Regions from separate parts of the Nocardia sp. NPDC059180 genome, predicted to be linked through region 1. Evidence: riboswitches for the same ligand, from Rfam matches in the RefSeq annotation. Region 1 holds a riboswitch; each other region holds the start of a gene.
What was found. A riboswitch is a leader RNA that binds a small molecule or an ion and turns the genes downstream of it on or off. The one in region 1 is predicted to bind S-adenosylmethionine.
Positions count from the first base shown of each region.

Region 2: another riboswitch for S-adenosylmethionine. It lies ahead of ACFXNW_RS03475 (aminotransferase class V-fold PLP-dependent enzyme); the one in region 1 lies ahead of ACFXNW_RS13220 (ABC transporter substrate-binding protein).
Region 3: another riboswitch for S-adenosylmethionine. It lies ahead of ACFXNW_RS27930 (rhodanese-like domain-containing protein); the one in region 1 lies ahead of ACFXNW_RS13220 (ABC transporter substrate-binding protein).
Region 4: another riboswitch for S-adenosylmethionine. It lies ahead of ACFXNW_RS25245 (bifunctional o-acetylhomoserine/o-acetylserine sulfhydrylase); the one in region 1 lies ahead of ACFXNW_RS13220 (ABC transporter substrate-binding protein).

Region 1 is NZ_JBHZBU010000003.1:604,133-610,091, reverse strand. Features, by position in the region: gene ACFXNW_RS13225 (ABC transporter permease) at 1-477, opposite strand, end outside; gene ACFXNW_RS13220 (ABC transporter substrate-binding protein) at 480-2,105, opposite strand; SAM riboswitch class I at 2,155-2,248, opposite strand; gene ACFXNW_RS13215 (glycosyltransferase) at 2,593-3,654, opposite strand; gene ACFXNW_RS13210 (LppM family (lipo)protein) at 3,732-4,475, opposite strand; gene ACFXNW_RS13205 (TerC family protein) at 4,578-5,771, opposite strand; gene ACFXNW_RS13200 (carotenoid biosynthesis protein) at 5,948-5,959, opposite strand, start outside.
Region 2 is NZ_JBHZBU010000001.1:747,696-753,654, forward strand. Features, by position in the region: gene ACFXNW_RS03470 (Pls/PosA family non-ribosomal peptide synthetase) at 1-1,719, opposite strand, end outside; SAM riboswitch class IV at 1,923-2,036, shown strand; gene ACFXNW_RS03475 (aminotransferase class V-fold PLP-dependent enzyme) at 2,085-3,404, shown strand; gene ACFXNW_RS03480 (flavin reductase family protein) at 3,440-3,910, opposite strand; gene ACFXNW_RS03485 (YbaK/EbsC family protein) at 4,205-4,678, opposite strand; gene ACFXNW_RS03490 (crotonase/enoyl-CoA hydratase family protein) at 4,782-5,603, shown strand; gene ACFXNW_RS03495 (inorganic diphosphatase) at 5,772-5,959, opposite strand, start outside.
Region 3 is NZ_JBHZBU010000011.1:168,213-174,171, reverse strand. Features, by position in the region: gene ACFXNW_RS27945 (amidohydrolase family protein) at 1-157, opposite strand, end outside; gene ACFXNW_RS27940 (FAD-dependent oxidoreductase) at 211-1,599, opposite strand; gene ACFXNW_RS27935 (hypothetical protein) at 1,764-2,243, shown strand; SAM riboswitch class IV at 2,309-2,423, shown strand; gene ACFXNW_RS27930 (rhodanese-like domain-containing protein) at 2,443-2,859, shown strand; gene ACFXNW_RS27925 (O-succinylhomoserine sulfhydrylase) at 2,856-4,070, shown strand; gene ACFXNW_RS27920 (DJ-1/PfpI family protein) at 4,175-4,807, shown strand; gene ACFXNW_RS27915 (MarR family winged helix-turn-helix transcriptional regulator) at 4,804-5,265, shown strand; gene ACFXNW_RS27910 (thioesterase family protein) at 5,275-5,959, opposite strand, start outside.
Region 4 is NZ_JBHZBU010000009.1:158,862-164,820, forward strand. Features, by position in the region: gene ACFXNW_RS25235 (NAD(P)-dependent oxidoreductase) at 1-500, shown strand, start outside; gene ACFXNW_RS25240 (NADP-dependent isocitrate dehydrogenase) at 650-1,867, opposite strand; SAM riboswitch class IV at 2,159-2,269, shown strand; gene ACFXNW_RS25245 (bifunctional o-acetylhomoserine/o-acetylserine sulfhydrylase) at 2,357-3,682, shown strand; gene ACFXNW_RS25250 (homoserine O-acetyltransferase) at 3,679-4,827, shown strand; gene ACFXNW_RS25255 (DUF3017 domain-containing protein) at 4,960-5,205, opposite strand; gene ACFXNW_RS25260 (RidA family protein) at 5,364-5,765, opposite strand; gene ACFXNW_RS25265 (tRNA (cytidine(34)-2'-O)-methyltransferase) at 5,871-5,959, shown strand, end outside.

The DNA.
Region 1 (5,959 bases):
CAGCTGCAACAGGATCAGTGCGGTCCAGAACGTCGGCATCGACACCCCGATCGGCGGCAGCGCGGCCAATACCCCGCGCAGCCAGGGCGTGCGGGTATAGGTCGCGGCGAACGCCAGCGCGGTTCCGCCGACAGCCGCGAACAGCAGGGCCAGTCCGGTCAGAGCGAGGGTCGACGGCAGCGCGTCCACGATCGCCTCGCTCACCGGCTGTCCGGTGGCGATGGATCGGCCGAAATCGCCGCGCACCGCATGCGACAGCGAGCTCAGGTACTGCTCCCACAGCGGTTGATCCAGCCCGTATCTGGCCCGCATGCCGGCGAGGGCGGCCGCGTCGACCGGAGTACCTCCACCGCCGCCGTCGGCCGCGATGGCCACCGGATCGGCGGGCAACAGGTACAGCACGACGAAGGAGATGGTGAACGCCGCCCACAGCACCCACACCGCGGAAACCGCCCGCAGCAGTACATATCTGGCCATGATCAGCGTCCACTCAGCCAGGCGTCGTAGAACTGCAGCCGCGCCGACGCTTCGAACTTCAGGTCCTGCACCGCCGCACCGGCGCCGATTGCCTGCGACAGCTCGACAGTCGGGATCCACAGACCTGCATCGAGTACCTGCTGCTGGGCTTGCTGGATCAATGCCTTTCGTGTTTCTGAGTCGACCGCGCCCAGCTGCGCGGTGAGCACATCGTCGAGTGCCGGGATCGGTGCGCGGGCATTGAGGTTGCGGCCGTCGAGACCGAAGCCGGTGCGCAGGATATCGCCGTCGGCGCGGGTGCTGTTGTAGTAGAGCGCGTCGAAATCCTTGCTGCTCTGGCGTGCGGTGTATTCCGCGTTGGACACCAGATCGAGCGTCAGATCGATGCCCACCGTGCGCAGCTGCTGCTGGATCAGCTCGAGGATCGCCTGATTACCGGCGAACACCTGGCTGAACGTCACTGCGAAACCCAGGCGCTGCCCGTCCTTCACCCGGATACCGTCGTCACCGCGCACCCAGCCCGCACGGTCGAGGGCCGCGCGCGTGGCGTCGGGATCGAAACCGATGCGCTGTGAAAGATCCAGATAGCCGGGCGTTCTGGACGCCAGTGCGCTGGTCGCAGGCCGGAACTGCGGTCCGAGCACGGTATCGACCAGCTCCTGTCGATCGATCGCGGTCAGCAGTGCTTGCCGCACCGCGGGATCGCGCAGCGGGCCGCGGGTCACATTCGGCTGGAATCCGAACGGAATCCCCGGATTGGCGGTGCTGAGCACCCGGCCGCCGGTCGCCTCGATCTGTGGTGCGTCCTGCGGCAGTGCGTCGCTGGTCGCGTCGAGCTGATCCGAAGACAACGAACCCGTCCGCACACCCGACTCGGGGACAACGGTGAACTCGATGCGGTCCAGATACGCCTCGCCCTGATGGCCGAACACCGCCGAGCCCCACCCGTAGCCGGGGCGCTTCACCAGCGTGGCGGACACGTCCTGGCGGTAGTCGGCATAGCTGAACGGCCCCGACCCGACCGTGGCCGCGCCGGCGCACCGATCCTCCGCGGACCGCGCGGTCGTGGCGTCGGCGAGGATGCCCAGCTGCGGGGTCGAGGACGCCTGCAGGAACTGGGCGTTCGGGGCGCTGAACTCCACTCGCGCCGTCAACGGGTCGACCGCGGTCGTACCGACGTAGCCGGTCAGGTAGCTGGTGCCGAGCGGTGCCTTGGCCGCGCCGAGCGTCCGCACGATCGAGTCGAAGGTCTTGCGCACCGAGTCCGCGGTCAGTGGCGTCCCGTCGCTGAAACTCACCCCGTCGGCGAGGTGGAAGGTGAACACCTTCGCATCCGGGCTCACCTCCCAGCCGGTGGCCAGCCATGGCTTCAGCTCACCGGTTTCCGGATCCTGATCGGTCAGCGAATCAACCACCTGCCGGGCCACGTAAATCGTCTGATTGGTGCTCGCCTGCGCCGGATCCGCGCAGGTCGGCGCCACCGAAAGCCCGTAGCGCAGAATTCCGCCCGGTTGTGGCGGCCCGGCCGCGGCGTCCGGTGCCGAAGTACCGGATCCGCAGCCGGCGAGTGTGGTGGCGGCGAGCAGCGCGCCGGTCAACGCGGCGACCCGGGGTCGAGATCGGGTCACCTGTGCGCTCCGTTCGTAGTTGCGGCCTTGTCGGCGTCTTTCATCTGTGCCTCCATCGGTCCCGGCGGAAGCACCCGCACCCGGTGACCGGGGGGTTGCTGCGACGTCGACGAGCCAGGTCTCTCGGTCGCTCTGGATGGTCTCGCCGGACCGGACGCGGTGCGGTATCCGATCGGGCCGAATCATCATGCGTCGCAGGGAAACCGCAGCACAATGGTAGTAATCAGGGTGAGTTCAGCTCTTGTCCCGCGCACCCGGCGCGCGCCGCAAGTGACACGGTCGGATCCGAGGTAACGTGCCGGACGCGGTCACGGGAATATCGTGAATGTCCGCCTGTGTCGACGGCCTGACCTGCGTGTCCTCGCCGCCGTCTTCGGCACCATTCGGAGCGGCGACCGCTCCTGTCTCTGCCGACAGTGGAATTACCGAGGTGCCGTGAGCGAACCGGGGTCGGTGCGACCGAAAGCCGGCTCCCGGGCGTATCGCATTACGGCGCGATCCGCCGACCCTTCCACGCGAGCGCACCGCGACGTAGGGCGCGGCGGGACCTGGCCCATAGGTACAGGTACATAGCCACCGAGCACGGATGTGCCAGTGCTGCGGTGATGTCGTCGCGGTGCGGTGCCGCACCGGTTTCGAGGGCGCGAGCCGCGAGGCGTCCAGCGACGGCCGCGGCATAGCCGAGCAGGCCCGCGCGTCGGATGTCTCCACGTCCGGCAATGGCAGCCAGCGGCGGCAGCCAATAGACCAGGGCGGCAATGGCTCCCACCGTGAGCCCGCCGGCTGCCGACCCGCCGTATGCGGACCAGAGCCACCGTGTGTAGCCGGCCTCGAGCTCGGCGGCGTCGTGGTACATGCGGGTGCTCGCCAATGGTCCGGCCGCCACCACGGCGGTCCGCATGCCCTTTCGGCGCAACGTCCTGGCGATATCGAGGTCCTCGGTGACACTGCCCGACACCGCCGTGTGACCGCCGATGGTCCGGTAGGACTCGGCGTCGAAGACCAGGAACTGCCCGCATGCCACCGCCATCGACGGCCGGGTTCCCCGGTCGGCCACCGACACCGGCAACGTCGTGGCCCATGACCAGCACAGCAGCGGCTGCACCAGGTGTTCGGCGGGCGAGGCCGCGAGCTGTCGCGGCCAGGGCGACACCAGAGCCGCCTGACCCGCCCGCAGTTCATTCACTGCCGCAGCGATCGCGGCGGGGGCCAGCCGCACATCTGCATCCACGAACACCAACACCGCAGCATCGGCCGCAGCTGCCAGCCGGGCACACGCGGCCGCTTTACCAGTCCAGCCCGGTTCGGGTTCGTCGGCGCAGCGCAGCACCGTGATTCGCGGATCGTCACCGGCAGCCCGTTTTGCCGCTTGGTAGGTGCCATCCGTAGAACCGTCGTCCAGAATCAGCACCCGCAGCCCGGGCACCCCCGTCTGCTCACGCAGATCGGCGATCAGCTCAGGCAGCTGCCGCGCCTCGTTCCGGGCCGGGACACAGACTGCAACGGACTCGTCCACAGACGGACCCGGAATCAGGCGGCGCATCGTCATCAGGTTCCATACCGCGACAGCGCATCCGGCCACCGCGATTCCCGAACCCGCGCGAACCGCGGTCGTCGTCCCCGATCTCACCTACTGCGAACTTCGCGCCACCAACGCCCGATATCGAAGTTGGGGGCCGGGGCATTCGGTGGGGCCGGGTTGCGGTTGACGTAGGCGAGGGCTGCGACGACGGCAGCGACGGCGAGGGTGATACCACCGACGATGCCCGCCCAGCCCGCGAAGGACCGGGTGTTGGGGTCGGCGTAGCTGACCTCGGCGCGCATATTCGTCACATCACCCGGCGGCAGCTTCCACGACACCACCGAATCGCCTTCGCGGGTGCCGTTGGTCTTGGCGATCCTGGCCGGGAACGCGATGCTGAACTGCACGTCCGAGCCGTGCGGCGGCACCGATTTCAAATCCACCCTGCCGTTGAGGCTGACCAGGTCACCGGTGCGCTGGAACTGCAACTGGAACATGCCCTGAGTCTGTTCGGACAGCTGACCGAGCTGCTGCACCTCACCGAAGGACAGGTCGTCGAAGAAAACCTGGCTGCCGGTGTAGCCGTCCTGGCTGTAGGGCTCGACCCGCATCTTCGTGGCCAGCGAATCGGGCGCCTTCAACTGCGGGCCCTTGTCCTCGGGGTTGGCCGGGATCACCGCGGCCACGATGCGTCCGGACACCCGGTCGTTGGACGACACACCCATCGACGCCTGCACCCGCAGGCATCCGGCCAGCACCGGCACCAGCAGGGCCGCCAGCAGCACGGCCGCCGTCACCCGGATCCCGGGGCGGGGCGAACGTGGCGCGGTGACCGGAGTGTCGGGCATCGTGGTGTCGGGACTCGGCTGCACGGGTGACATCGTGCCAGGCGCGCGGTCCGCGATGCACGCGACACCGCGGATCGGCACCGTAGTCGCTGGTGGCAGCAACTAGCGGCGCGACGCCACGGCTTCGTCGTGGCTGCGATGAGCCCGTCGCAGCAAGTCCATCAGCTCGTCCTCCTGCCGGATCCGGCGGCGATACTTCTCCGGCAGCGCCCGTAGCCGCTGCTCTTCACTGCGCAGCAGCCCGAACACGCGATCACGTTCGGCCTGGTCGGTGGTGTAGCCGAGGTCGAGGTATTCGGTGGCGTGCCTGCGTGCGTTGGCCACGGCCTGCTGGGCGCGCCCGCGCGGGCTGACCACCGATGCGACGACCGTGACCACCAGAACGCCGAGGATCACCAGCAGCGACGCGCCCGTGCTGATCTCGCCGACGTGCACCGGGTCGCCATTGTTGATGAACGGCAGATTGTTCTCGTGCAGGGCGTGCAGGATCAGCTTGACGCCGATGAAGCCGAGAATGGCGGCCAGCCCGTACGACAGGTAGATGAGCCGATCGAGCAGCCCGTCGATCAAGAAATACAGCTGCCGCAACCCCATCAGGGAGAACGCGGTCACGGTGAACACCACGTACACGTTCTGGGTGAGGCCGAAGATAGCGGGAATGGAGTCGAGCGCGAACATCACATCGGTGCCGCCGATCGCCACCATCACCAGCAGCATCGGGGTCAGCATGCGTTTGCCATCGCGCACGGTGAACAGTTTGTCGCCGTCGTAGTCGGGGGTGGTCCGGAACCATGCCTTGGCCACCCGGATCACGATGTTGTCCGCCGACCGGCCCTCGGTTTCCGACGGCGCGAGCATATTCCCCGCGGTGACGAGCAGCAGGACACCGAAGATATAGAAGACCCAGGCGAAGGCATTGATCAGGGAGGCGCCGAGGAAAATGAATCCGGTCCGCGCCAGCAGCGAGAACACGATCCCGACCAGCAGCACCTTCTGCTGATACTCCCGCGGCACCCGGAAACTACCGATGATGACGAGGAATACGAACAGGTTGTCCACCGACAACGCTTTTTCGGTGACATAGCCGGCGAAATACTCGGTGCCCATGGACACTCCGCCGAAAATCAGCACGCCGAGACCGAACAGCACCGCGATCCCCACATACAGCGCCGACCAGATCGCCGCTTCCCGCAGTGTGGGGGTGTGCGCCCGGCGCACATGGAAGAAATAGTCGAACAGCAACAGCGCGATGATGACGGCGACGGTGGGGATCCATACCGCGGCGGATACCTGCATCTTCCCTCCGGATCGTTGACGACGAAGCCGATCGGGCGTCGGGGCTGCGCGTGTCCGTCACGATCGGGCCCTGCGCGCGATGGCGCGGCCGGGCCTGGCCGTTCATACAGCCGACGGGTCCGAACCTACTCGATCCTGGCCGCGACGTGGGCGAACCCGACCGGAACCGCTCGACGTCATGCGGTGTT
Region 2 (5,959 bases), on a different contig from region 1:
ATCGGCGACCGCGATCCTCGGATATCGTTCCCGCAATGCGGTCACCAAATGGGCCGCCGACAGCGATCCGCCGCCCAGATCGAAGAAATCGGCGTCGGCGCCGGTGATCTCGGCGCCGAGAATCGAACTCCACAGTTCCGCCACCCAGGCGGCTGTCCCGGTGAGCCCGTGGTCCACATTCTCGTCGGTGCCCGCGACCGGCCAGGGCAGTGCGTCGCGATCGACCTTGCCCGAGGTGCGGGTGGGCAGTTCGGGCACCACGACCAGGCGCGGGACCAGCGGCGCGGGCAGCTGTTCGGCGAGCAGCGTGCGGGCGGTCTTCACGTCGTAGTCGGGTGCGGTTCCGGTGAGGTAGCCGACCAGGATCTGATTGCCCGCAGTGGTGGTGCGCACCGCGGCGGCCGCACCGCTCACACCGGGCAGATGTTGCAGGGCATTGTCGAGTTCGCCGAGTTCGATGCGACGGCCACCCACCTTGACCTGGTCGTCGGCGCGGCCGATGAAGACGAGTCCTGCACTGTCGTTGCGCACCAGATCGCCACTGCGGTAGGCGCGTTCCCAGCCGAGCGAGGCGAGCGGCGCGTACTTCTCGGCGTCCTTGGCCGGATCGAGGTAGCGGGCCAGGCCGACACCGCCGATCACCAGTTCGCCGGAGTCGCCCTCGCCGACCGGATTACCGGCGGCATCGACGACGGCCAGATCCCAGCCGTCCAGCGGCAACCCGATGCGTACGGGCCACTTTCCGTCCAGCAGTGCCGAACACGCGACGACCGTGGTTTCGGTGGGGCCGTAGGTGTTCCACACCTCTCGCTCGGACTCCGCGTCACCTGCCAGGCGTTCGGCGAGTTCGGGCGGCACGGCCTCGCCACCGAAGATGAGCAGCCGCACCGGTTCCAGAGCCTCGGCGGGCCAGGTCGCCGCCAGCGTCGGCACCGTGGAGACCACGCTGATCTCATGCCGTACCAACCACGGACCCAGATCGGCACCGGTGCGCACCAATGCGCGCGGCGCTGGAACGAGGCAGCCGCCGTGCCGCCAGGCCAACCACATCTCCTCGCAGGAGGCGTCGAAGGCGACCGAGAGTCCGGCCAGCACACGGTCACCGGGGCCGATCGGGGCGTCCCGCAGGAAAAGCCGAGCCTCGGCGTCGACGAGCGCGGCGGCGTTGCGATGGGTCACCGCAACACCTTTCGGGGTTCCGGTGGAGCCGGAGGTGAAGATGATCCACGCGTCATCGGTGGGGGAGGGCTGCGCCGGGCCATCGGTTTGCTCGGCGGATGCTGGGATCGGCTGCGCGTGCTCGGTCGGCTCGATACCCGCGGCGGTCACGATCGCGGTGACCCGAGCCTCGCCGAAAACCAGGCGGGCTCGCTCATCCGGGTCGTCGGCGTCGACCGGGACATAGGCCGCACCCGCGTGCAGCACAGCAAGAATCGTGACGTAGAGCTCACGGGTACCCGAGGGCATCCGCACACCGACCCGGTCGCCGCGGCGCACACCGGCCGCGGCGAGGCGTTCGACCGTGACCGCGATCTCGGCCAGCAGTTCGGTGTAGGTGAGCGCGGTGTCGCCGTCGTCGATGGCCGGTGCGTCCGGATGGGCGCGCGCGGTGTCAGCGAGGATGTCGACCAGTGTTCGCGCAGGTGGGGCGAGGGTTGAGCGTCGCAGCGGATCGAGCTCCTCGACCGAACCATCGGTGTCGATCTGCGGCTGGAGCATCACGTCCGGCCCACCTTCCTCAGCACTGTCCGGCAGTAACCATGTTCGGCGGTACGGCCTCACCAACTAATTCTCGAAGACGGTTGTTTCATACGAGGGTTACCAATGGGCAAACGGCGAATGCCCTGGTGACCAGTTGTCCACGGTACCCGCAGCGGCGACCGGGTTGACAGCAGCGGGGCCGGTCTGTCAGCCTCGGATCAGGTCATGAGTGCCAGCGTCAAGCCCCGGCTAGCTGGTCGGCAACCCTCCTCCGCGGTGGGGTGCTCCGGGTGACGACCGGGCCGACGCCCGACCGGGCGCGGCAAGCGCGGACTCGATGAAACTCCCCTTTTCGCGGGTCCCTCAGCCGACGGGATGACGTGATGACTGCTGTGTTCGATCAGACCTGTGCCCCCCTCGCCCGGGTCTCCGGAGACGACCTCCATGTCCCCCTGGTACAGGGCGGGACCTGCACGTACGCCAATTTCGACTATGCCGCGAGCGCACCGGCGCTGGCTCAGGTCACCGACCGGGTGCAGCGTTTGCTGCCCTACTACGCCAGCGTGCACCGCGGCGCGGGCTACGCCTCGCGGATCTCCACCGAATGCTATGAGGCCGCCCGTGGTTCGGTCGCCCGCTTTCTCGACGCGACCGACGACCAGGTTGTGGTCTTCACCCGCAACACCACCGACTCGCTGAACCTGTTGGCCGCCTGCGTGCCCGGCGACACCGTGGTGCTCGATGTCGAACATCACGCCAATTTCCTGCCCTGGGAACGGCGTGGGCGGCGGGTGGTGACCGCGGCGGATACGGTCGACGAGACGGTCCGCCGTGTGGTAGCCGAACTCTGTGCGAAACCGGCTGCGCTGCTTGCCATCACCGGCGCCTCCAATGTGACCGGCGAGGTCCTGCCACTGGCGCGGCTGGCCGAGATCGCCCATCAGTGTGGTGCCCGTATCCTCGTCGACGCCGCGCAACTGGCGCCGCACCGTCGAATCAGCCTGCGCGAGTGCGGCATCGACTACCTGGCCTTCTCCGGGCACAAGCTGTACGCGCCGTTCGGTTCCGGAGTGCTCGTCGGCAACCGGGATTGGCTCGACGCGGCGCCGCCGTACCTGGCCGGAGGCGGTGCGGTGCGTGAGGTACGGGTCGACGGCACCGAGTGGGCGCCCGCGCCGCAGCGACACGAGGCCGGATCGCCCAATGTGCTCGGCGTCGCGGCGTTGGCGGCGGCCTGCGATGCGCTGGCCGACATCGACGCCGACCGGGCGATCGCACATGAACGGCTGCTGGCCGAGCGGCTGCGGGACGGTCTGTGTGCCATCCCCGGCGTGCGGTTGCCGCGCATCTGGTCCGACAGCCCCGACACCGTCGGCATCGTCGCCTTCACGCTGGACGGTTTCGCGCCCGGCGAGGTGGCCGCCTATCTGTCCGCCGAACACGGCATCGGCGTGCGCGACGGCCGCTTCTGCGCGCACCCACTGCTGGCTCGTCTCGGGCTCGACGGTGCGCTGCGCGCGAGTATCGGATTGGGCACCAGCTCTACGGACGTGGACCGGCTGATCTCGGCGATCGCCGCGCTTGTCCACGACGGCCCGTCATGGAATTACACCCGCACTGACGGCCTGTGGAATCCGAGCCCGGAAACCAGGCCGTTCACCGGCGTCGATGGTGACGGAGCGACTCCCTGCCTCATCGGCTGACCGCGGAATACCCTGTCATCGCGGCCGGGAGTTCGTCAGTCCTCGTCGAGCGGAGTGGGCCGGTAGTAGCGGCCGTTGTGGTACAGCAACGGCGCCGCCGCCGGCTTCTCCTCCGTGGCGTCGTGCACGCGAGTCACCCGGCCGACGACGAAGGTGTGGTCGCCGATCGGAATGCGCTGTTCGACGGTGGTGCGCAGCCAGATCGGCGTGCCGTGCAGCACCGGCTCGCCGGTATCGAGTGTGGTCCACAGCGATCGGTCGGTGAACCGCTCCGCGGCACTGCGGGCGAAGCGCTGGGCGATGTGGCGCTGATGTTCACCGAGGAAATGGATCACCACCGAATCCGCTTCGCTCATCGCCTCCAGGCTCGACGAGGTGTGCGCGATATTGAACGACACCAGCGGCGGTTCCAGCGATAACGACGCGAACGAGGTCGCGGTGAATCCGACCGGCCCCTTCGGTGAACACAGCGTCACCACCGTCACCCCCGACGGATAGTGGCGCATGGACGCGCGGTACTGCTCCGCGGTGATCCCGCTCAGATCATCGGGCACCCGCAGTCCCGCCTCCGCCCCCGTGGCTGTCGGTTCTGAATGCGCGTCGGTCACTGTGTTGATTTTGCCGCTCCTTCGTCGCGGCGTGTTCGCGGCCCCGGGGAGGCTCGCGTTTCCGCGACCACTGCTTGCCTTCGGCGTACGCAGCGGCCACGGAAACGCGAGCCGGGCCGCGAACCGGGCTCCTCGAGGTCGCCCGTCCAGGCTGTACCTGGTGGTTGCGCAGCGCGGCATCGCGCGGCCCGATCAATCGACGTCGATCGGAAGACCGGCCGTGATACGCACCAGTTCTCGAAATGTGGTGCGGAACACCGCATCCGGATGTCCGCCCGCGGCCCACAGTTCGCGATGGCGGGCCAGGGCGGTGTCGACCCAGGTGGGGATATTGGTGGGATGGCCGACGGGGGCGACGGCGTCGAGGGGATGGCCGGTGACTTCGAGTACGAGATCGTCGGGGGCCGGGGTGAGGGTGCCTTCCATGCGTTCGCCGGTGCGATCGAGGTCGACCTCGTGTTCGCCGGAGACGAGCAGCAGGACCGGATCGTCGTCGAGCAGGAACAGGCGGGCTTCGGCGATGGCGCCGATATCGACGCCGAGGGCTCGGGCGGCAGCGGAGGCCGCGGTGGGGCGATCCTGATGAGTGACGATGACGCCGTGGTGGCCGCGGGCGATCAGGGTGTCCGCAACCCGGCAGGCGACCGGAGGAAGTGACCTGCGCATGAATCCAGGGTAGTGCGAACACCTTCGGGGGCGCCGGTTCAGTGATAACAGGTTCTATCCCACACGGTATCGACGCCGTGATCGGCGTGTATACGCTGTACAGATGACTGAATGGCAGGCTTTCACCGTCGAAACCACCGACCACGTCGCGCAGGTCACCCTGACCGGTCCCGGTAAGGGCAATGCCATGGGCCCGGACTTCTGGCGCGAGCTGCCGGAGATCTTCCGTGCCCTCGATGCCGACCGCGAGGTCCGCGCGATCGTGCTGACCGGCTCCGGTAAGCATTTCTCCTACGGCCTCGATCTGCCGGCCATGAGCGGGACCTTCGGCCCGCTGCTGGCAGATAAGGCGCTTGCCGCCCCGCGCACCGATTTCCTGGACGAGATCCGCACCATGCAGGCCGCGGTCACGGCGGTCGCCGAGTGCCGCAAGCCGGTCATCGCCGCGGTCTCCGGTTGGTGCATCGGTGGTGGTCTCGACCTGATCGCCGCCGTCGACATCCGCTACGCCAGCGCCGACGCCAAGTTCAGCCTGCGTGAGGCGAAGGTGGCCATCGTCGCCGATATCGGTTCGCTGCACCGGCTGCCCGCCATCATCGGCGAGGGCCACCTGCGTGAACTCGCCTACACCGGCAAGGACATCGATGCCGCGCGGGCGGAGAAGATCGGCCTGGTCAACGACGTGTTCGACGATCAGCAGGCGGCACTGGACGCCGCTCATGCCACCGCGCGTGAGATCGCCGCCAACCCGCCGCTGGTGGTGCAGGGCGCCAAGGACGTCCTGCACCAGAAGCACGCCTCCGAGGTGGCCGAGGGCCTGCGTTATGTGTCGGCGTGGAACGCGGCCTTCCTCCCGTCGGAGGACCTCACCGAAGCAATTCAGGCCGTCTTCGAGAAGCGCGCCCCGCAGTTCAAGGGCCGCTGACCGGGCTCGACGGCCCACCGAACAGTCGACAGCTCACCAACGACGAGCGGCACATCATCGAGGCCCCGATTCGGGTTTGCCTCGGTGATGTGCCGCTAGTTGTTTCGGGGGCTGTCGTCGGCTACCTCTCGGCGGCCGGTCAGCGAGCTGTCGGCAGCTCGGCGACGCTCAGTGTCCGCCCTGGTCCTTCAGGCGCTGGATGGACGCCTCCACCTCGGCCTCGGCCTCGGCGCGGCCGACCCACTCCGAACCCTTGACGTACTTACCGGGCTCGAGGTCCTTGTAGCGCTCGAAGAAGTGCTTGATGGCGGCCAGCTCGAACTCCGGGACATCCTTCAGGTCCTGGATGTGATCCC
Region 3 (5,959 bases), on a different contig from region 1:
TGCCTTGGAAGGAAGCGCTGACCACCGCGCCACCGGCGACATCGAAGCGCGACATACGCTTTCGGTAATCGTCGATGGTGTAGGGCTCCGGCAGGTAGCCCTCGTTTTCGATCAGCGGAAACCGCGGATCGATGATGTGGACATGGGCATCGAACACCTGTACAGCATGCCTCAGCGTCGTGTTTCGCGCTTCCCCCGAGCGGGTAGCGCTCAGACCTTGTGCGGCTCGCTGGCGCGCAGCATGTCCTCACGCTCGACGACCTTGACCCGCTCACGGCCTTCCGGCTCACCGAGCGCGCGCTCATGGGCGTCGAGGCGGTACCAGCCGTCCCAGGTGGTGAACGGGATGCCCTTGCTCTCGAGGAACTCGAGCACCGCTTCGAGCTCGGGCCGCTCGGCGGGGACGAAGTTCTTGCTGTCGTCGAGCAGGCAGGCCACCGTCTCGTTGGCGTCGCCCTTGGTGTGGCCGATCAGGCCGACCGGGCCGCGCTTGATCCAGCCGGTGACGTAGGTGCCCGGCATGTAGCGGCTCGCGTCGTCGGCGTTCTCGTCGGCAAGGACGCGACCGGCCTCGTTGGGGACAACGCCCGCCTGATCGTCGAACGGCAGGTTGGTGATGTTCTGCGACAGGTAGCCGACCGCGCGGTAGACGGCCTGCACGTCCCAGGTCTTGTATTCGCCGGTGCCCTTGACGTTGCCGGTGCCGTCGAGCTGGGTGCGCTCGGTCTTGAGGCCGACGACCTTGCCGTCCTCACCGAGCACCTCGGCGGGCGACTCGAAGAAGTGCAGGTACAGCTTGTGCGGGCGGTCGCCCTGATCGCGGATGGCCCACTGCTCGAGGGTGTTGGCGACCATGTCGACCTGCTTGGAGTGGCGGCGGGTGGCCTCGGAGCCCTCGTCGTAGTCGATGTCCTCGGGGTCGACGATGACCTCGATGGTCGGCGAATGATCCAGCTCGCGCAGTTCCAGCGGGGTGAACTTGGCCTGCGCCGGGCCGCGACGTCCGAAGACGTGCACCTCGACGGCCTTGTTCTCCTTCAGGCCCTTGTAGACGTTCGGCGGGATCTCGGTCGGCAGCAGTTCATCGCCGGTCTTGGCCAGCACGCGCGCGATATCCAGCGCGACGTTGCCGACGCCGAGCACCGCGACCTTCTCGGCCTCCAGCGGCCAGGTGCGCGGCACATCCGGGTGCCCGTCGTACCAGGAGACGAAGTCGGCGGCGCCGTAGGAGCCGTCCAGGTCGATGCCGGGGATCGGCAGCGCGCGGTCGGCGTTGGCGCCGGTGGAGAAGATCACCGCGTCGTAGAAGACCTTCAGGTCATCGAGGGTGATGTCGGAGCCGTAGTCGATATTGCCGAGCAGGCGCACCTGCGGCTTGTCCAGCACCTTGTGCAGCGCGGTGATGATGCCCTTGATGCGCGGGTGGTCCGGCGCGACGCCGTAGCGGATCAGGCCGAACGGCGCGGGCATCCGCTCGTAGAGGTCGATGGACACGTCCGCATCCGACTTCATCAACGCATCGGCGGCGTAGATACCGGCCGGTCCGGCACCCACGATTGCGATGCGGAGCGGGCGTGCAGCTGCGGTCTGTTCGGTCATCGTTTACGCGCACCTTTATGGTTGAGACAGTAAATGGCGTCCTGTTTAGCTTAGGCTAAGTTGATGCACGGCTGGATTTCACCTGTACGGCACCGGCCGCGATCCCGCCGATTCTATCGGGGGCATGTCCGGCCTACTTCGGGGACCAGGGATCATCGTCATTCATGAGCGATCAGCAGCCGGCCGATTCGAGTGCGGACAAGGGCGGGGAAACGCCGGCCGACGGGCAGGAATCCGACGATTCGACCCGCTCGATGGTGCCGTTCATCGTCGCGGCGGCGATCGCGGCGATCGTGCTCGCCGTCATCGTGATCTCCGAGCTGGTGTCGCCGGTTGAGAAAAATGTCACAGAGGCCGACCGGGTCGCCGCCGCGGTGCGTGATTTCGGCGATGCGAGTTCGCGCTACGGCTTGGTGCCGCCGAAGGAAGCGGCCTGCCCGGACTTCGACCCGAAGCGCTCACCGATGGCGGGCAGGCTGGACGAGGGCGAGACCGGAAAAGCCATAGAAATCACGAAACTCGAAGATATGAAGGTCGAGGGCGACAGCGCGACGGCGACGGTCACCAGCAAGGTCGACGGAGACGAGGCGACCGGAACCTGGCAGCTGCGGCGCGTCGATAACGAGTGGCTGGTCTGTCACTGAGCCCCTGCGCAGGCCCCTGATCGGGGGTTTGACACGACAACCCCTGGCCAGGCAATCTCGTTTCAGGTCATGAGTGCCAGCGCCAAGCCCCGGCTCGCTGGCCGGCAACCCTCCTCCGCGGTGGGGTGCTCCGGGTGACGACCTGGCACGCATCGAAGCCAGATGCGGCAAGTGCGGATTCTCGAGGAAGGTGCCACACATGACTTATGCCGGCGACATCACCCCGAAACAGGCGTGGGAGATATTGCGCGACGATCCACGGGCGGTCCTGGTGGACGTGCGGACCGAGGCCGAATGGAGATTCGTCGGCATCCCGGATACCAGCGCCATTGATCGGCAGACCGTGCTGATCGAATGGGTCGACGGCACCGGTGCGCGTAATACCGAGTTCGCCCAGCAACTGAGCACCGTCCTCGATGGTCGCGATCCGGATGCCCCCGTGGTGTTCCTGTGCCGCTCCGGCCAGCGTTCGGCCCATGCCGCGACTGTCGCGACCAGCACGGGTATCGAGCCCGCATACAACGTCAGCGAGGGCTTCGAAGGCCCGCTCGACGAGTTCGGTCACCGAGGTGTCGCCGGTTGGCGCGCCGACGGCCTGCCCTGGCGGCAGTCGTGATCACCGGCGGCGCGTTCAACCGGCCGCTGCCGGAGGGCGTCGGGCCCGCCACACTCGGTGTGCGCGGCGGAGTGCGGCGTTCGGGATTCGAGGAGACCTCCGAAGCGCTGTATCTGACGTCGGGTTTCGTGTACGAGAGCGCTGAAGCGGCCGAGGCCGCGTTCACTGGCGAGGTCGAGCATTTCGTCTACTCCCGCTACGGCAACCCCACGGTCGCCATGTTCGAGGAGCGGATGCGGCTGCTCGACGGCGCGGAAGCGTGTTTCGCCACCGCGAGTGGTATGGCCGCGGTGTTCACCGCGCTGGGTGCGCTGCTCGGCGCGGGTGACCGGCTGGTCGCCGCGCGCAGCCTGTTCGGCTCCTGTTTCGTGGTGTGCAACGAGATCCTGCCGCGCTGGGGTGTGGAGACGGTCTTTGTCGACGGTGAAGACCTCGACCAGTGGGAGCAGGCGCTGTCGGTGCCGACCACGGCCGTGTTCTTCGAGACGCCCGCCAACCCGATGCAGACTCTGGTGGACGTGCGCCGGGTGAGCGAGATGGCGCATGCCGCGGGCGCGAAGGTGGTGCTGGACAACGTCTTCGCGACGCCGCTGTTGCAGCGCGGCTTCGAACTCGGTGCCGATGTGGTGGTGTACTCCGGTACCAAGCACATCGACGGACAAGGCCGGGTACTCGGCGGTGCGATCCTCGGCGCCGAGGACTACATCGGCGGTCCGGTCAAGAACCTGATGCGCCACACCGGTCCGGCGCTGAGTCCGTTCAACGCGTGGACGTTGCTCAAGGGCCTGGAGACCATGCCGTTGCGGGTGCGCCATTCGACCGAATCGGCCCTGCGGATCGCACGTTTCCTGGAGGGCAATGATTCGGTGAGCTGGGTGAAGTACCCGTTCCTGGATTCGCATCCGCAATACGACCTGGCGGCGAGTCAGATGAGCGGCGGCGGCACCGTGGTCACCTTCGAGCTGAAGGCGCCCGAGCACGAGGCGAAGAAGCGTGCCTTCGAGGTGCTGAACCGGCTGCGCATCGTCGACCTGTCCAACAATCTCGGCGACGCCAAGACCCTGATCACTCATCCGGCTACCACCACCCATCGCGCGATGGGTCCGGAGGGGCGCGCCACCATCGGCCTGACCGACGGTGTCGTGCGTATTTCGGTGGGGCTCGAGGATGTGGAGGATCTGCTCGGCGATCTGGAGCATGCGCTGAGCTGAGTTCATATGCTGCGGAAAGGCCGGTGCCCGGTGATGGCACCGGCCTTTTTCGGCTTCCAGTATTGACAGTATGCTGTCAAATATGACAGCATACTGTCATGACCATGAAAACAGTTCACGTAGCCGCCTACGATCTGCTGGCCGATTGGGAGGTCGGCGCGGCGATCGCGCACATCAACCACAATGTGAATCTCCAGCGTGAGCCCGGTAGTTTCCAGGTCCGCACGGTCGGCCCGTCGGCCGAAGCGGTCACCACCATGGGTGGGATGCGCGTCGTGCCGGAGATGGCACTGGCCGATCTCGACCCGGCCGACAGTGCGCTGCTGATCCTGCCCGGCTCGGCGCTTTGGGACGAGGGTGGACTCGGCGAGTTCGCTGCCGCCGCACGACGATTCCTCGATGCGGGCGTTCCTGTAGCGGCCATCTGTGGCGCGACCGCAGGCTTGGCTCGGGAAGGGCTGCTCGACGACCGCAAGCACACCAGCGGGGCGGCCGAATACCTCGCCTACAGCGGATACGCCGGTGGGGACAGCTATGTCGAGGAGGCCGCGGTGACCGGCGGTGATCTGATCACCGCGGGCCCGACCGCGCCGTGGGAGTTCGCCCGAGAGATCTTCGCCAAGCTCGACCTGTACGAACCGCACATCCTCGACGCCTGGTACCGACTGTTCGCCAAGAGCGACGCGTCGGCATTCCCGGTGCTGGTCGAGCAGGAGGCCAAGGCGGCAGCTTCGTGACCGTCGAGCCCACCGCATCGCGCGCCGATCAGAGTCTTTTCAGCACCGCCGCGATCACCGTGTTCCGACTGAACGGCCAATTCCTTTCCATTGCCGAGGAATTGGCCGCTCCGGCGGGGCTGACCGCCGCCTGGTGGCAGGTGCTCGGCGCTGTTCTGCGTGAACCGCTGCCGGTGGCAGGCATCGCCCGCGAGATGGGCATCACCCGCCAGAGCGTGCAGCGGATCGCGGATCTGCTGGTCGGCAAGGGGCTGGCCGAATATCGCCCCAACCCCGCCCATCGTCGCGCCAAACTCGTCGCGGTCACCGAATCCGGCCGTGAAGCCGTTGCTCGTATCAACCCCCAGCATGCGGTGATGGCGCAGCGCCTGGCCGACGAGCTCGGTGACGACTTCGCGCCGACAGTTGCCGCGCTGACCCGCCTGACCGAAGCGCTCGACCGGGTCACGGCGGCGTAGTCGCCGAGGTCAGCGGCGTGCCGTGAAATCTATCTGCCGGTGGGCGTTGGAGAGCGCGGTGACTACGCAGGTGCCGACTGGTCCGGTGCGGTCGTAGAGGGTGGCGGTACCGATGGAGATGCCTGCGGCGGCGATGGTGTTGTCGGCGCGCAGGCCGATTTCGTGGCCGATCGGCAGGCGCGAGAGGGTGAGGGTCATATCGGTGTTGATGTAGCCCGCGCCGTCGGAACCCCAGTGGCACACATGGTTGGTGGTGTCGCCGAGGAATGCGGCGCGCTGGAAGGGGGAGATGGGTTCGCCTGCGACGAGCGGCGGCAGGCTGTGCCAGGAGATCTTGCGGTCGGCGTTCTGGTTCGCGGCGACGTCATGGGACCAGTCGCGGTCGCCGCTCTTGAATAATCCGGGTGCGCCGTCCGGGGAGAGGATTTGCTCCGGTACCGGCAGATCGGAGGGCGCGCTCCACACCTGGCCCGGCGGTTCGGAGCCGGTGGTCAGGAACACCGCGGTCGCGCGGGTGCGGACCTCGCCTTCCTGCACGATGGTGGCGTCGGCGACGGTGATCCGCTTGCCCTCACGGACGATTTCGCTGCGCACCTCGATCGGCGCGTTCAGGACGGGGCGAAAGAGGTCGGCCGTCATCCGTGCCGGGACGAACCCGGCCGGGCAATGCGTCTCCAATTGCCGGGCCAGCAGG
Region 4 (5,959 bases), on a different contig from region 1:
CGCTGTTCCTCTACAGCGGCTCCGCCGAGGCACAGCAACGGCATGCGAGCACCCTCGCCGAACTCGGCACCGTGAACTATCTCGGCGCCGACGCCGGCCTGGCCGGACTGCACGATATGGCCGTGCTGGCCGGGATGTACGGCCTGTTCGGCGGCTTCTTCCAGGCGGTGGCCATGGTAGACAGCGAGGGCGTCGGCGCCACCACGTTCACCGCCGACTACCTGATCCCGTGGCTGCGCTCGCTGCTGGATCTGCTGCCGACGCTGGCTGCTGAGATCGACTCACGGGAGTTCCCGGTGAACTTCTCCGACCTCGCCGCCAACCGCGTCGGACTCGACAATATCCGCACCGCCGCACACAACCAGGGCGTCTCCAGCGAGCTCATCGACCCGCTGCAACGCCTGTTCGACAAGCAGACCGAGCTGGGTCACGGTGCGGAGAGCTTCACCACCGCGGTCTCCGGTCTGCTCACCTCCGGGCGCCCGGTCGGCGTTCGCTGACACCCCCGGAAACACCTCGGGCACCCCGCATGATGTGCGGGGTGCCCGTGTATCCAGCCGGACCCTTGTCCGCCGGCCGCGGCGCCTCGGTAGGGGCGCCTCACGGCCGGCAGCGGTCCTGCCGAGGCAGATCAGCTCAGCGGATCAGCTCAGCGGGTGGCGCGTGCCAGATTGGCATCCAGCGCGGCCAAGAACTCTTCGGTGCTCAGGTAGCCCTGGTCACCGCCGACGAGCAGCGCGAGGTCCTTGGTCATCTGACCGCCCTCGACGGTCTTGATGACGACGTCCTCGAGGGTCTGCGCGAAACCGATCACCTCGGGGGTGTTGTCCAGCTTGCCGCGGTGCTCGAGGCCGCGGGTCCAGGCGAAGATCGACGCGATCGGGTTGGTCGAGGTCGGCTTGCCCTGCTGGTGCTGACGGTAATGCCGGGTGACCGTGCCGTGCGCGGCCTCGGCCTCACAGGTCTGGCCGTCCGGGGTCAGCAGCACCGAGGTCATCAGGCCCAGCGAACCGAAGCCCTGCGCCACGGTGTCGGACTGCACGTCGCCGTCGTAGTTCTTGCAGGCCCAGACGTAGCCGCCCTCCCACTTCATGGAGGAGGCGACCATGTCGTCGATCAGGCGGTGCTCGTAGGTCAGGCCCGCCGCCTCGAACTGGCTCTTGAACTCGGCCTCGAAGACCTCCTGGAAGGTGTCCTTGAACATGCCGTCATAGGCCTTCAGGATGGTGTTCTTGGTCGACATGTAGACCGGGTAGTTCTGCTGCAGGCCGTAGTTGAACGATGCCCGCGCGAAGTCCTCGATCGACTTCTTGAAGTTGTACATACCCATGACGACGCCGCCGTCTTCGGGCATCTTCACGACCTCGTGCACGATCGGCTCGCTGCCGTCTTCCGGGGTGAAGGTCAGCGTGACGGTGCCGCCCTGGAACACCTTGAAGTCGGTGGCGCGGTACTGGTCACCGAAGGCGTGACGGCCGATGATGATCGGCTTGGTCCAGCCAGGTACCAGGCGCGGAACGTTGGAGATGATGATCGGCGCGCGGAAGATCGTGCCGCCGAGAATGTTGCGGATAGTGCCGTTGGGCGAGCGCCACATCTTCTTGAGGCCGAACTCTTCGACACGGGCCTCATCGGGGGTGATGGTCGCGCATTTCACGCCGACGCCGTGCTTCTTGATGGCGTTCGCAGCGTCGACAGTGACCTGGTCGTCGGTCTTGTCGCGGTACTCGATGCCGAGGTCGTAGTACTCGAGGTTCACATCGAGGTACGGGTGGATCAGCTTGTCCTTGATGAACTGCCAGATGATCCGGGTCATCTCGTCGCCGTCGAGTTCTACGACGGTGCCTTCAACCTTGATCTTGGACATGGATCTTCGTGTCCTCCTAGGATGGTGCCCTTATTGCACGGCCAGGCGAACACGCTTGTGAGCGGACCCCAGCTGTTCAACAGACAACGTATACGCCTCGTGTTGTCCGCGAGACGTCTGGTGCAAACAAGACGAGCGTACTGCTGCTGGCGACCTCACTGTGCGGGTAGGTCAGGGTGTGAGCCGGATTACGGTTCGCCGTCGATTCCACCGCAGCTCACCCGCCGCCGATCCCGAGCATGGGAAGCCGGGGTTCGGGCCGTGAGGGCCCGCCGGTTACGATGGCGGTCAGGTCATGAGAGCCAGTGCCAAGCCCCGGCTAGCTGGACGGCAACCCTCCTGCAGCGGTGGGGTGCTCCGGGTGAGGACCGGGCTCCCGAGAGCCGGGAGCAAGCGCGCACGTAGGAGGTCACCGAGATGTGTTGTTGTTGTTTGTCGCTCGCGCACAGATAACCCAGTAATCCCGGCGAACAACCTTTGGAGCATGCCTTGACCGACGCCACCGTGCCCGATCCGACCGCAGCCTGGTCCTTCGAGACCAAGCAGATCCATGCCGGTCAGGCCCCGTGCGAGAGCACCGGCGCCCGCGCGTTGCCGATCTACCAGACCACCTCCTATGCCTTCCGCGATACCGATCACGCGGCGGCACTGTTCGGGCTCGCGGAGCCCGGCAACATCTACACCCGCATCATGAACCCCACCCAGGACGTGGTGGAGCAGCGAATCGCCGCCCTGGAAGGTGGTGTCGCGGCGCTGCTGGTGGCCTCCGGACAGGCGGCCGAGACCTACGCGATCCTGAACCTGGCCGGCGCGGGTGATCACATCGTGTCCAGCCAGCACCTCTATGGCGGCACCTACAACCTTTTCCGCTACACGCTGCCCAAGCTGGGTATCGAGGTTTCCTTCGTCGACGATCCGGATGATCTGGAGCAGTGGAAGGCCGCGGTCCGGCCCAACACCAAGGCCTTCTTCGGCGAGACCGTCGCCAACCCGAGCAGCGTGGTGTTCGATATTCCCGGTATCTCCGCGGTCGCGCATGCGGCGGGTGTGCCGTTGATCGTGGACAACACCGTCGCCACCCCCTACCTGATCCAGCCCCTGACCCACGGCGCCGACATCGTCGTCCACTCCGCCACCAAATACCTCGGCGGCCACGGTGCCGCCGTGGCCGGCGTCATCATCGACGGCGGCACCTTCGACTGGACCATCACCGACGCCAACGGACAGTCACGGTTCCCCGGGTTCACCACCCCCGACCCCAGCTACCACGGCGCCGTCTTCGCCGACCTCGGCGCACCCGCCTACGCCTTGAAAGCCCGCGTCCAACTGCTACGCGACCTCGGCTCCGCAGTCTCACCCTTCAACGCCTTCCTCATCGCCCAAGGCATCGAAACCCTCAGCCTGCGCATCGAACGCCACGTCACCAACGCCCTCGCCGTCGCCGAATACCTGACTGGGCACCCCGACGTCGAATCCGTCGCCTACGCCGGACTACCCACCTCCCCCTGGTACGAACGCGGCACACAACTCGCCCCCAAAGGCGTCGGCGCCATCGTGTCCTTCGAACTACGCGGCGGCATCGACGCAGGCAAGAAATTCGTCGACGCCCTCACCCTGCACTCCCACGTCGCCAACATCGGCGACGTCCGCTCCCTCGTCATCCACCCCGCCTCCACCACCCACTCCCAACTCACACCAGACGAGCAGCTCGCCGCCGGCGTCACCCCCGGCCTCATCCGCCTCGCCGTCGGCATCGAAGGCATCCACGACATCCTCACCGACCTCCACGCAGGATTCACGGCGGCGGCGACGTGACCGTGAGTGCCGACCGCAGGACCGCCCGTGTGACGGCGGCCGAGTTGCCGCCGCCGGACGGGCGGCTCGGCACCATCGCCGTCGGGGATATCGCGCTGGAGAACGGCGAGATCGTCCCCGATGTGCACCTGGCCGTGCAGCGCTGGGGTGAGCTGTCACCCGAGCTGGACAATGTGGTGCTGGTGGAGCATGCCCTGACCGGCGACTCTCATGTGGTCGGCCACCCCGACGACATTCATCCGCAGCCAGGCTGGTGGGACGGCATGGTCGGTCCCGGCGCTCCGCTGGACACCGACGAGTGGTGCGTCGTGGCGATCAATGTGCTCGGCGGCTGCAAAGGCAGCACCGGGCCGTCCTCGGCAGCACCCGATGGGAAGCCGTGGGGTTCTCGGTTCCCGGAGATCTCCATCCGTGACCAGGTGACCGCCGAAGCCGTGCTGCTCGACCTGCTCGGCGTCGAACGCCTGGCCGCCGTGGTCGGTGGGTCGATGGGCGGCATGCGGGTCCTGGAGTGGATGGTCGGCGCCCCCGAACGAGTCTCGGCGGCGCTGGTGCTCGCGGTGGGTGCACGCGCCACCGCCGACCAGATCGGCACCCAGACCACCCAGATCGCCGCTATTCAGGCCGATCCGCACTGGCAGGGCGGCGACTACCACGACACCGGCCGCATCCCGACCGCAGGCATGGGGATCGCGCGGCGCATCGCCCATCTGAGCTACCGCACCGAAGGCGAACTCGATCATCGCTTCGAGAACAACGCCCAGGGCGATGAGGATCCGTGGCGCGGCGGGCGATACGCGGTGCAGAGCTACCTCGAGTATCAGGCCGAAAAGCTGTGCAAGCGTTTCGATCCGGCCACCTACGTGCTGCTGAGCGAGGCCATGAACCGGCACGATGTCGGTCGCGGTCGCGGCGGTATCGCAGCGGCGCTGGCGGCCACGCCGGTGCCGTGCGTGGTCGGCGGCGTCGACTCCGACCGGTTGTACCCGCTCTACACCCAGCAGGAGCTGGCCGACGGGCTGCCCGGCTGTCAGGGCCTCGAGGTCGTGCACTCCCGCGACGGACACGACGGCTTCCTCACCGAGGCGGCTGCGGTGTCCAAGCTGCTGATCCAGACCATGAACCTGGCCCGCAACGCGCGATAGGTTCGCGGATTCGCGGCCAGGTCGGCAATGCCGCAGGCCACCTGTACCTCCGGCAGGTCGCGGCCGCAGCCCTCGCTCTACTACACGGCCGGGCTCACCCGAATCACCCCCACGACCGGCGCGCCGCTATCCCTAGCTGACGCCGAGGGTATTGATGGTGGCCGCGATGAACACGATCGAGCTGCCGAGCAGCGCGAGCGCGCCGACGTCGAACGGTTTGCTGCGCACCGCGAGCAAGCCGACCCGCGCCGTCGGCAGGCACAGCCGGAAGGTAGCCGCGAGCAGAGTGGCGCCGCCGAAGAACAGCGCACCGCGGCGCCAGCGTTCCGAGGCCACGAACACGATCGCCACCAGAATGACCAGCGCCACGATCACCATCGGCAGGTGACAGCGAAAGAACTGCGTAGCCCAACTGTCGCCGGGCCGTCGTTCGGCGGTCGGTGTGTCGGCATCGGTCACGGCTTCGATTGTTGCAGACCTGCCGGACCGCGCGAGCGCTGGACAGCGCAACACCTTTCGATCGCCGCTACCTGCCCCTACGCGACCACCGCGACACCCTCGACCTCGATCAGATGCTCGGGCGTGAACAACGCCGCCACACCGACCAACGTGACCGCGGTTTCCGGGAACTCGTAGTACTCCCGCGCCGCCGCGCCACCGGCCCCGAGCGCCTCGAACTTCGACGGATCCCAATCCACCACGTAGAACCGGACGCTGACCAGGTCGGCCGCGGTCCCGCCCGCCGCCTCCAGCGCCTTCCCGAGATTGATCAACGCCTGCGCCGTCTGCCCGGCCAGCCCCTCGGCTACCACGCCCGTTTCGTCTACTCCGACCTGCCCGGAGAGATGGATGATCGTGCTTCCCTTGGAAGCCGTCGCGTGCGCGAAGCCTGGTGCGGGAGGCTGTGCGCCCGCCGGATTATGTGATGTGCTCCCCATGCCGCGGACTGTATCCCGCCCTACCGACACATTCGCGGCGTGCGGCACCGCCCTACCGATGACCCGGATGATCAGCCCGCACGGCACCCGCACAGAATGGTGGGCGTGTTCCGACTGATGTTCCATGAGCCGTGCATTCCGCCGAATACCGGGAATGCGATTCGGCTGGCGGCGGGGACGGGGTGTGAGCTGCA